One region of the Halomonas sp. 72 genome, then DNA from elsewhere that is predicted to be linked to it. Evidence: riboswitches for the same ligand, from Rfam matches in the RefSeq annotation. Region 1 holds a riboswitch; the other holds the start of a gene.
The links. A riboswitch is a leader RNA that binds a small molecule or an ion and turns the genes downstream of it on or off. The one in region 1 is predicted to bind thiamine pyrophosphate.
Positions count from the first base shown of each region.

Region 2: linked by a shared signal. The riboswitch ahead of ACT3T6_RS00545 (sodium:solute symporter) and the one ahead of thiM (hydroxyethylthiazole kinase) in region 1 are both predicted to bind thiamine pyrophosphate.

Region 1 is NZ_JBQSYY010000003.1:117,190-121,606, reverse strand. Features, by position in the region: gene ampC (class C beta-lactamase) at 1-923, shown strand, start outside; gene ACT3T6_RS04455 (cupin domain-containing protein) at 1,055-1,720, shown strand; gene ACT3T6_RS04450 (DUF6164 family protein) at 1,717-2,082, opposite strand; gene gloA (lactoylglutathione lyase) at 2,084-2,617, opposite strand; TPP riboswitch at 2,846-2,941, shown strand; gene thiM (hydroxyethylthiazole kinase) at 2,966-3,766, shown strand; gene thiE (thiamine phosphate synthase) at 3,766-4,380, shown strand; gene ACT3T6_RS04430 (LysR family transcriptional regulator) at 4,377-4,417, shown strand, end outside.
Region 2 is NZ_JBQSYY010000001.1:112,342-116,758, reverse strand. Features, by position in the region: gene ACT3T6_RS00555 (CoA-acylating methylmalonate-semialdehyde dehydrogenase) at 1-1,265, shown strand, start outside; gene ACT3T6_RS00550 (hypothetical protein) at 1,328-2,020, opposite strand; TPP riboswitch at 2,286-2,390, shown strand; gene ACT3T6_RS00545 (sodium:solute symporter) at 2,380-3,768, shown strand; gene corA (magnesium/cobalt transporter CorA) at 3,765-4,417, shown strand, end outside.

The DNA of each region.
Region 1 (4,417 bases):
CGCTGTTTGAGTTGGGTTCCGTCAGTAAGACGTTTACGGCGACGCTGGCGGCTTACGCTCAGGCCAGCGGTGCTCTGTCACTTTCCGACCCCGCCAGCCAGTACCTGCCAGCCCTTGAAGGGAGCTCCTTTGATAACATCAGCCTGTTGGAACTGGGCACCTACACGGCGGGCGGGCTGCCGTTGCAGTTTCCAGATAGCGTCAACAACGAAGACGACATGGTCGCCTACTACCGCCAGTGGGCACCGACGTATGCGCCAGGCACCCATCGACTCTATTCAAATCCGAGCATTGGATTACTCGGTTACCTGACCGCCCAGCGGCTTGGAAAACCTTACGCCCAGTTGATGGAAGCGCACGTGCTTTCAGCACTCGGCCTTGAACACAGCTACTTGCAGGTACCTGAAGACGCCCAGGCGAACTACGCCTTCGGGTACTCAAAAGAGGATGAGCCGATTCGAGTGAACCCCGGCGTACTGGATGCAGAGGCCTACGGGGTAAAGTCGAATAGCGCCGATATGCTGGCGTTCATTAACGCCAACATGGACAACTCAGCGGTGGATGAACCGCTGCGCGAAGCACTGGAAGCAACCCGGATGGGCTACGTCAACATGGGCGATATGACCCAAGGCCTCGGTTGGGAACGCTATGCCTACCCTGTGTCGCTTGACCAGCTACAAGCAGGCAATTCAATGGAGATGGTGCTGGAGGCGAACGAGGCCGAGCAGCTTCAGACACCGCTACCGGCAGATGACGATGTGTGGTTTAACAAGACGGGCTCAACCAATGGCTTTGGCGCTTATGTCGCCTTTGTACCCAGCCAGCAAATAGGCATCGTGATGCTCGCCAACCGCAATTATCCCAACCAGGCACGCATTGAGGCCGCCCACCATATTCTGACGACACTTACGGCGACGCCCTGAAAAAAACCGCCTTTATGCCACGAGCCTTCCTAAAGGCTCGTCATTAAAGCGCTCTTTTATGCATTGCATTTTGGGTGGTGGATAAGGAGACTTGCACTACCGCGATCCCCCCACTGCAAAGAGCCAATACCATGCGCCTTAACGCCGACTTTAGCCACTTTGCCTGCGTAACGCCGGACCAATATCAATGGGTCGATTCGCCCAGTGCAGGCGTCACACGCATGATGCTTGATCGCATCGGCGAGGAAGTCGCCAGAGCGACCAGCCTGGTACGCTACGCGCCCAACAGCCAGTTCACCGCACATACCCACGACGGCGGGGAAGAGATCCTTGTACTAGAGGGCGTGTTCGGTGATGAGCACGGCCGCTACCCCGCGGGCACCTATCTGCGCAATCCTATCGGTACGGGCCACACCCCGCACATAGGCGATGAGGGCGCGCTCATCCTGGTGAAGCTTCACCAGTTTGCAGCCAATGACATTCTTCAACTGGCCGTTCCTGCTCACCGTTTACCTTGGCAGCCGGACCGTCGCCCAGGCATTACCTATAAAATGCTGCATACCTTTCACCAGGAGCGCGCCAGCCTGGAGCGGTGGGAGGCGGGCGTGACGATTGCCTACCCGACGCTGGGCGGTGGCCTGGAAGCGTTTGTTCTGGAAGGCTCCTTGTGCGACGGCGATACCGAATACCCGACGGGCAGCTGGTGTCGCTACCCTCCCGGCGCCGCTCCCCAACTTAGCGCGGGCAGCGCAGGGGTCAAGCTCTACTTAAAACGCGGGCACCTGCGGCTTGATTAACGAGTCAGGCCAAGAAATGGCAGCAGCGTAAGCAGTGCCACCATAACGACCGCCACCATTACCAGGGTGACCTGAAAGGGATGCGCCGCCAAGCGGCGCCATAAGGTAGGTGCATCGCCTTGGCTCACGGCCTCGGCGTGCGCTTGCCGAGCCTTGGTGAAGCGCTCGGCTTGATACACCGCCAGTGCTGCTTCGGCCGCCTCACGCTGGGTTTCATCACGCAGCCAGATCGCGTCCACCCCTAAGCGGAAAAAACCGGCCTGCGTTTCATAGGTATCAAAACCATGTTCTGCCAGTAGTGAGCGGACTTCCATGGCTTCTTCATCGGTAACGTAGCGCAGCCGAAACAGCAAGTGTGCCATATCAGTCGCCCATCGCCGCCATTAGGTCGGCCTGGATAACTTCGATCCAGTAGCCGTCCGGGTCTTTCACAAAAATGACGCCCTGCATTTTGCCTTGATCCGCCCGCTTTATGAACGTCACATCGTGCTCATCAAACCATGCCTGGGCCGCTTCCAAGTCCGGCACGCTAAAGCAGATATGTCCAAAGCCCTGCGGTTCGGCATTGCCATCGTGGTAGGCAAAATCGTCCTGGTCTTCGGTGCCCCAGTTATGGGTAAGTTCTAACAGCCCCTTTTGGCTGAAGGTCCAGGCCGTACGCGCCTGGGTATCTTCCGGCACCTGGTCGTTGGCTTCCAGGTTCGCCAGAAAGTAGAGCGAAAACTGCATCTCTTCGAAATCCAGCCGACGCAGCACCTGCATGCCAAATACCTGGGAGTAAAAGGCCAATGAACGCTCGGGGTCTTTCGCCCGCAGCATCGTATGGTTTAAGCGAAACCCTTGGGTTTGCGCAGGGGCCGGACGAACGCCTTTATGCTGTTCACCTTGCAAAGTCATCTTGGGCTCCTTGTGGGAATTATGCTGTTAAATGAATTGATTGAGCGGTTATCTTTGACAAAAACCATACCGTGTACAAGCCTATCGCTAACCGTTTCACACCGCATGATGCCGTTGTGATGACATACCATGAGGGCAGAACAGCCATTATTCCAGCCCCGCTTACCCTACCGGCCTCCCCTTACACATCGTCTGCGCTTTACAGCACCGCCCAAGGCAAGGATAGTAGCCTGACGACAGGGGCGCTTGAGACTCTCAAGCTGAGATGCACCCTTAGAACCTGAACCGGATAATACCGGCGTAGGAAGTCGCGGTGTCATCACACCCGATCTACGCTGTGAGGTGGCCATGACATCACTCCCGCTGAGCGACGCGCTTTCCGCTGTACAACGCACCACGCCGTTAGTGCACTGTATTACCAATTTTGTAGCGATGAACAGCACAGCTAACTGCCTGCTGGCTGTCGGCGCTTCCCCTGCCATGCTGCATTCAACTGAGGAAGTCGCTGAGTTTACTCGCTTGGCCGGGGCACTTTCGATCAATATCGGTACGCCTTCACCACACTGGGCAGAAGGTATGCAACTTGCCGCCAAAACGGCCAACGAGCACAATACCCCCTGGGTATTGGACCCGGTTGCAGTGGGCGCCACTTATTACCGTCAAACGCTTTCACAAACGCTATTGGCTTTTAAGCCCAGCGTGATCCGTGGCAATACCTCAGAAGTCATGACGCTTTCCGGCTTGACCCACGCGGGCCGTGGGGTGGATGCCACGGCCTCTACGGATGAAGCGCGTGAGGCCGCCATTAACCTCGCCAAGCAGCAGCGCTGTATTGTCGCGATGACCGGCGTGCAGGATTTTATTACCGATGGCACTCAGCACTGGCGCTTGAGCGGCGGACACGCGCTTATGCCGCGTGTCACTACGCTTGGCTGCGCGTTAAGTGCCACCGTTGCCGCCTTTGTAGCGGCCAGCCCCGGAGCTCCCTTGAACGCCACGTTAGCCGCACTTACAAGCTTTGCTATCGCGGGTAGCCGCGCTGGACAACAGGCGGCAGGCCCGGGTAGTTTTCAGGTAGCCCTGTTGGACGCCTTGTATCAGCTAACGCCTACAGACGTCCGTCAGTTTACCGGGCTGGAGGAAGGATAATGCGTTTTGATCTTTCGCTTTATCTGGTCACTGACGCTCAACTCTGTCAAGCCGCAGGGCTAGAGCGCACCGTTATTGAGGCCGTCAAAGGGGGCGTCAGTTTTGTTCAACTGCGCGATAAACACGCAAGCGATACCGACATGATTGAACAGGCCAGGCGCTTGAAAGCCGCCCTGGCGGGTAGCGGGGTACCACTGGTGATTAATGACCGCTTGAACGTTGCCTTGCAAAGCGGCGCCGATGGGCTGCATGTCGGCCAAAGCGATACAGCGGTTCAAGAGGCACGGGCGGCCATGGGGCCAGAGGCAATTATCGGGCTTTCGATTAATACGCTTGAGCAGCTTCATGCAGCCCCCGTGGCCCTGCTCGACTACGTGGGCCTGGGCCCGGTGTTTACCACCCAAAGCAAGCAGGACCATGCTAAACCGTTGGGGTTTGAAGGCCTGGCTCAATTAGCCGCGGCCTGCACCTTGCCAAGCGTGGCCATTGGTGGGCTCAAGGCTGAACACGCCCAGCAGGTCGTTGCAGCCGGTGCCAATGGCCTGGCGGTTATCTCCGCCATTTGTGGCCAGCCTGATCCTTACCAGGCCGCACGGGCGTTGGCTCGGCCATGAACCAGCTCGATCATATTGCCGCTTTTGTCAAAGTTGC
Region 2 (4,417 bases), on a different contig from region 1:
GTGACAACACCGATGAACTAGCCGCCTTAATCACCGAAGAGCATGGCAAAACGTTGCCAGATGCCAAAGGTGAAGTAGGGCGAGGTCTGGAGGTGGTCGAACACGCCTGCTCGATTACCTCGCTCCAGCTAGGAGAGGTGGCCGAGAACGCGGCAAGCGACGTCGATGTTTATACGCTACATCAGCCGCTAGGCGTAGGGGCCGGTATTACGGCCTTTAACTTCCCGATCATGCTGCCCTGTTTCATGTTTCCGCTGGCCATCGCGACAGGCAACACCTTTGTGTTGAAGCCTTCTGAGCAGGATCCCAGCTCGACCATGCGCTTGGTGGAGCTTGCCCATGAAGCCGGTGTGCCAGCTGGGGTGTTGAACGTGGTGCACGGTGGTCCTGAGGTTGCCAACCAGATTGTCGATCACCCAACGATTAAAGCGCTATCGTTTATTGGCTCAACCCACGTCGGCTCATTGCTTTACAAGCGGGCGGCAGATGCGGGTAAGCGTATGCAGGCGATGATGGGGGCGAAGAACCACTGTGTGGTTATGCCCGACGCAAATCGCAGCCAAGCCATCAACAATCTGCTGGGCTCAGCATTTGGCGCCGCAGGCCAGCGCTGTATGGCTAATTCGGTCGTGGTGCTGGTCGGTGAGGCGCGACAATGGATTGATGATATTGTGGATGCTGCAGGCCAGATGAAAGTGGGGCCTGGCACCCAACAGGATGCCGATTTAGGGCCGCTGGTATCGCCTGCCGCCAAGGAGCGTGTGTTAGGTCTTATCGAGACCGGTGAAAAGGAGGGCGCAACGTTATTGATTGATGGGCGTAACTGCCAGGTACACGGTTATCCGAAGGGCAATTTTGTGGGACCGACGTTATTTACCGATGTGACTGCGGAGATGACCATTTACCGTGAAGAGATATTTGGGCCGGTACTCTGCGTTGTCAACGTGGAAACACTCGACGAAGCGATTGCGTTTATTAATGCTAATCCTAACGGCAACGGCACGTCTATCTTCACGAATTCTGGCTGGGTGGCGCGGCGCTTTGAAACTGATATAGACGTGGGGCAGGTGGGTATCAACGTGCCAATCCCGGTGCCGGTTGCCTATTTCAGCTTCACTGGCTCACGTGCTTCAAAGCTCGGCGATTTAGGGCCAAATGGAAAACAGGCGATCGCCTTCTGGACGCAAACCAAAACGGTAACGGCACGCTGGTTTGAGCCTGAAAACGTTTCAAGCGGTATCAATAGTACTATTGCATTAAGCTGACGCTTACTTACTAAGCAGTCACTGGTTCTTGTGGGGGCCAGTGACGTTGTTGTACTCAAGGCTTAAAAATCATTCAGCAGGCTCAAGCTTTCTTCCAGTAGCTTTTCAATCGGCTTAAGTTGGCTTTCATGCAATACGAGTAGAGACGGCGCCTCTTTTGGCTGTCCGACAAGGGGCACTAAAAGGGCGAACTCACTCTCCTCTAGATGAAATTCATGAATTTCACGCGGGCCTAAGGCCGTTTGGCATTGGGAGCAGCGGTAGACATCGTCCTCGCCATACACCAACCGGTGATACATTTTAAAAAGCGTATAAAGTGCCAAGCCGCCTTCAAGCGCAGACCAGCGTTCGGGCGTTTTGGGTATATCGTCGGTGACCTCTTGCCCTTCGGCTTTGGCATCGGCGATCACATTTGCTAAAGGCATCGCCAAAATGGCAGGGTCTTCAGAGGGGAGCGGAGCGTTTTGCTTCGTGGCCTGGTCGAAGTCTTTCACCGCGCGCTTTACATCATCTAGCGTATTTAAAACGTAGTCAGCATGCTGTAAGTCGCCAGGCTCGCAGCTACCGTTCTCCCAGCCATGGATCACGCGTAGCGTCATGTCTCCTCGTGACATGGGGCGGGCCAGCAGCATATAAAGCATTACGCGAACGTGAAGCTGGCGCTCATCGGTATTGTTTTCAAACGCACGGTAGGGGTCAGCAAACAGAGTATTGAGCCGCCCTTGCGTATGCTCCTTGGCTTCGGTGTATGACATATTGGTTTCCTGTAAGCGCGTCGCTTATTCTCCTGTGCGACGCTTGTAACACTAATGTTTTATAACACTAATGGCGGTAAGCTACTTTTATTTTGTAATGCTTTGACTCAGTTTACAGCAGCTTTTGTTAGTCTAGACAACGTTGTAGCGAATGAATAGCAGAAGTAAGCCGTTTTCCTGTTAGCTATTTAGCGGCTAGGATACGGCGCGAGTAGCTGCTCATTTTGACGGTTAGCTCGCTTTACATCAGGATACGCTCTCAATTCACTGTCGCCAGGGGAGCCACATTACGTGGCTGAGAATGCTATGACGCAGACCCTGGAACCTGAACCGGTTAGTACCGGCGGAGGAAGTGCGACATGCCATACCTAACGTCAGCCGTGCTAGGCGCGGCGCTCTGTTGCTTTGCATTTTTAGGCCTTAAAGCCCGTGGGCGTAAAGGCTCATTGGATGACTTCGTAACCGCTCGTAATTCACAAACCAGCACCACGCTAGGGCTCTCTTTTGTTGCATCTGGTATGGGGGCCTGGATTTTGTTTGCACCGCCAGAAATTGGCGCTTTTATTGGCCCATTGGCCTTGGCAGGCTATGCCCTTGGCTCCTCACTGCCTTTTATCGTCCTTGGCTTTTATGGTCCGTCTATACGCCGGGCTCTCCCTGAGGGGCGGAGCATCGCTGAGTTTGCTGAGGCGTGCTATGGGCGCGGAGTGCGCCACTGGGTAACGCTGGTTTCCGTGGTGTATATGGCCTGCTTTTTAGCCGCTGAATTAACCGCTATTGGAGCGATCACCTCGCTGCTTTCTGATGTTCCGTCGAGCTGGGTGATTATTGGAGTAACGCTCACTACGTTGCTTTACACGGTAAGCGGTGGGCTGCGCGCAAGCCTGGCCACTGATCGTTGGCAGGCATGGTTGCTGCTTGCACTGTTAGTGGTGGTTTCCAGTGTCACCCTTTGGCACTTGCCTGCTATGCCGAGCAGTGCGGCATGGCCCTCTATCGCCACTTCTGATGCGCTTAGTGTGGCACTAACGCTTGTCATCGCGGTTACCGCAGCGAACTTGTTTCACCAGGGCTACTGGCAGCGGGTATGGGCGGCACGTGATGACCACAGTTTGGCCCGCGGGGCTTGGGTAGGAGGGGGCGCCACGGTCATGATCGTTATGGTGATTGGCGGTTTGGGTATGCTTGCTGCCATGAACGGTGTTCCGCTGGGCGAACCGCCCATGCCTTTTTTTGCACTGCTCAATAACGCGCCACCCTGGCTAGCTATAACGGCACTAGTGCTTGCCGTTACATTGGTGGCGTCCAGCGTAGATACGCTACAAAGCGGTATTGCCTCACTGATCGTGTCGCGCAGTGAACAGCCAAGCGTTTCTATCGCGCTCACACGCTGGATGACCGTTTTGCTTATGGTGCCTGTCGTGGTTGTCGCACTTCAGGGTGTGTCTGTTTTACGTCTTTTTTTAATCGCTGATTTAGTCTGCGCTGCAACCGTGGTGCCCGTGCTGCTGGGCTTATGGCGGCGCATGACGCCCCTTGCGGCTATCGGTGGCGGCATAGCGGGTCTATTGGGTGCGATCTTGCCTGGGTGGATGAGTCACGCCAGCATAAGCGAAGGGATAATGGCGGCAAGCTTTCCGAACAGTGTACCCACACTAGCGCCGTTTCTAGGTGCGTTGTTAGCTTCCACGGTGGTGAGCGTGTTATTAGCGTATTTAAGAAGCCCCTGGAACCAAGGACAGTTATGATTCGCAGTATTTTGACTACCCCTGATGGCGAAACCCATGAAGGGAACGAAGAGCTTTTTGTCACATGGCAGAATACCCCCGGCAGTCATATATGGATTGATATGCAGGGGGAATCAGCAGAATCTGCTGAGCGGCTACTGGGCAAATTTGAGTGTCACCCCATGGCTATTCAGGATGCCCATAAGGAGCGTGTACCACCCAAAATAGAAGAGTTTGATAACCACGCACTGATTATTTACCGCGGTATTTCATCTTTTGATGCCCAGCTAAACTTTGTTCCTCAGCAGGTCTGCTTTTTTATTGGTGAGTGCTTTCTAGTGACGCTACATCCAGGCGTTGCCATGAGCATTGAGCGGCTCTTTAAGGAGCAGGGTAAGACGTTATTAGCGAAATCACCGGAGCAGGTGGCGCTCAAGGTGATGTATATCTCTGCCGGGTACTACATCGATAGCCTGCTTGAATTTGAAGCGGAATTAAGCGATTTAGAAGATGAGTTACATGAAAATGGCAACGATGTATTAATGCGCAAAATTACCATGTACCGCTCCCGGCTGGTTAAGATGCGGCGCGTGTTTAATTATCATAAAGGGATTACCCAAGAGTTAACTGTCTACGACTATGAGCACGTCCCGCGTGAGGAAAGTGAAAC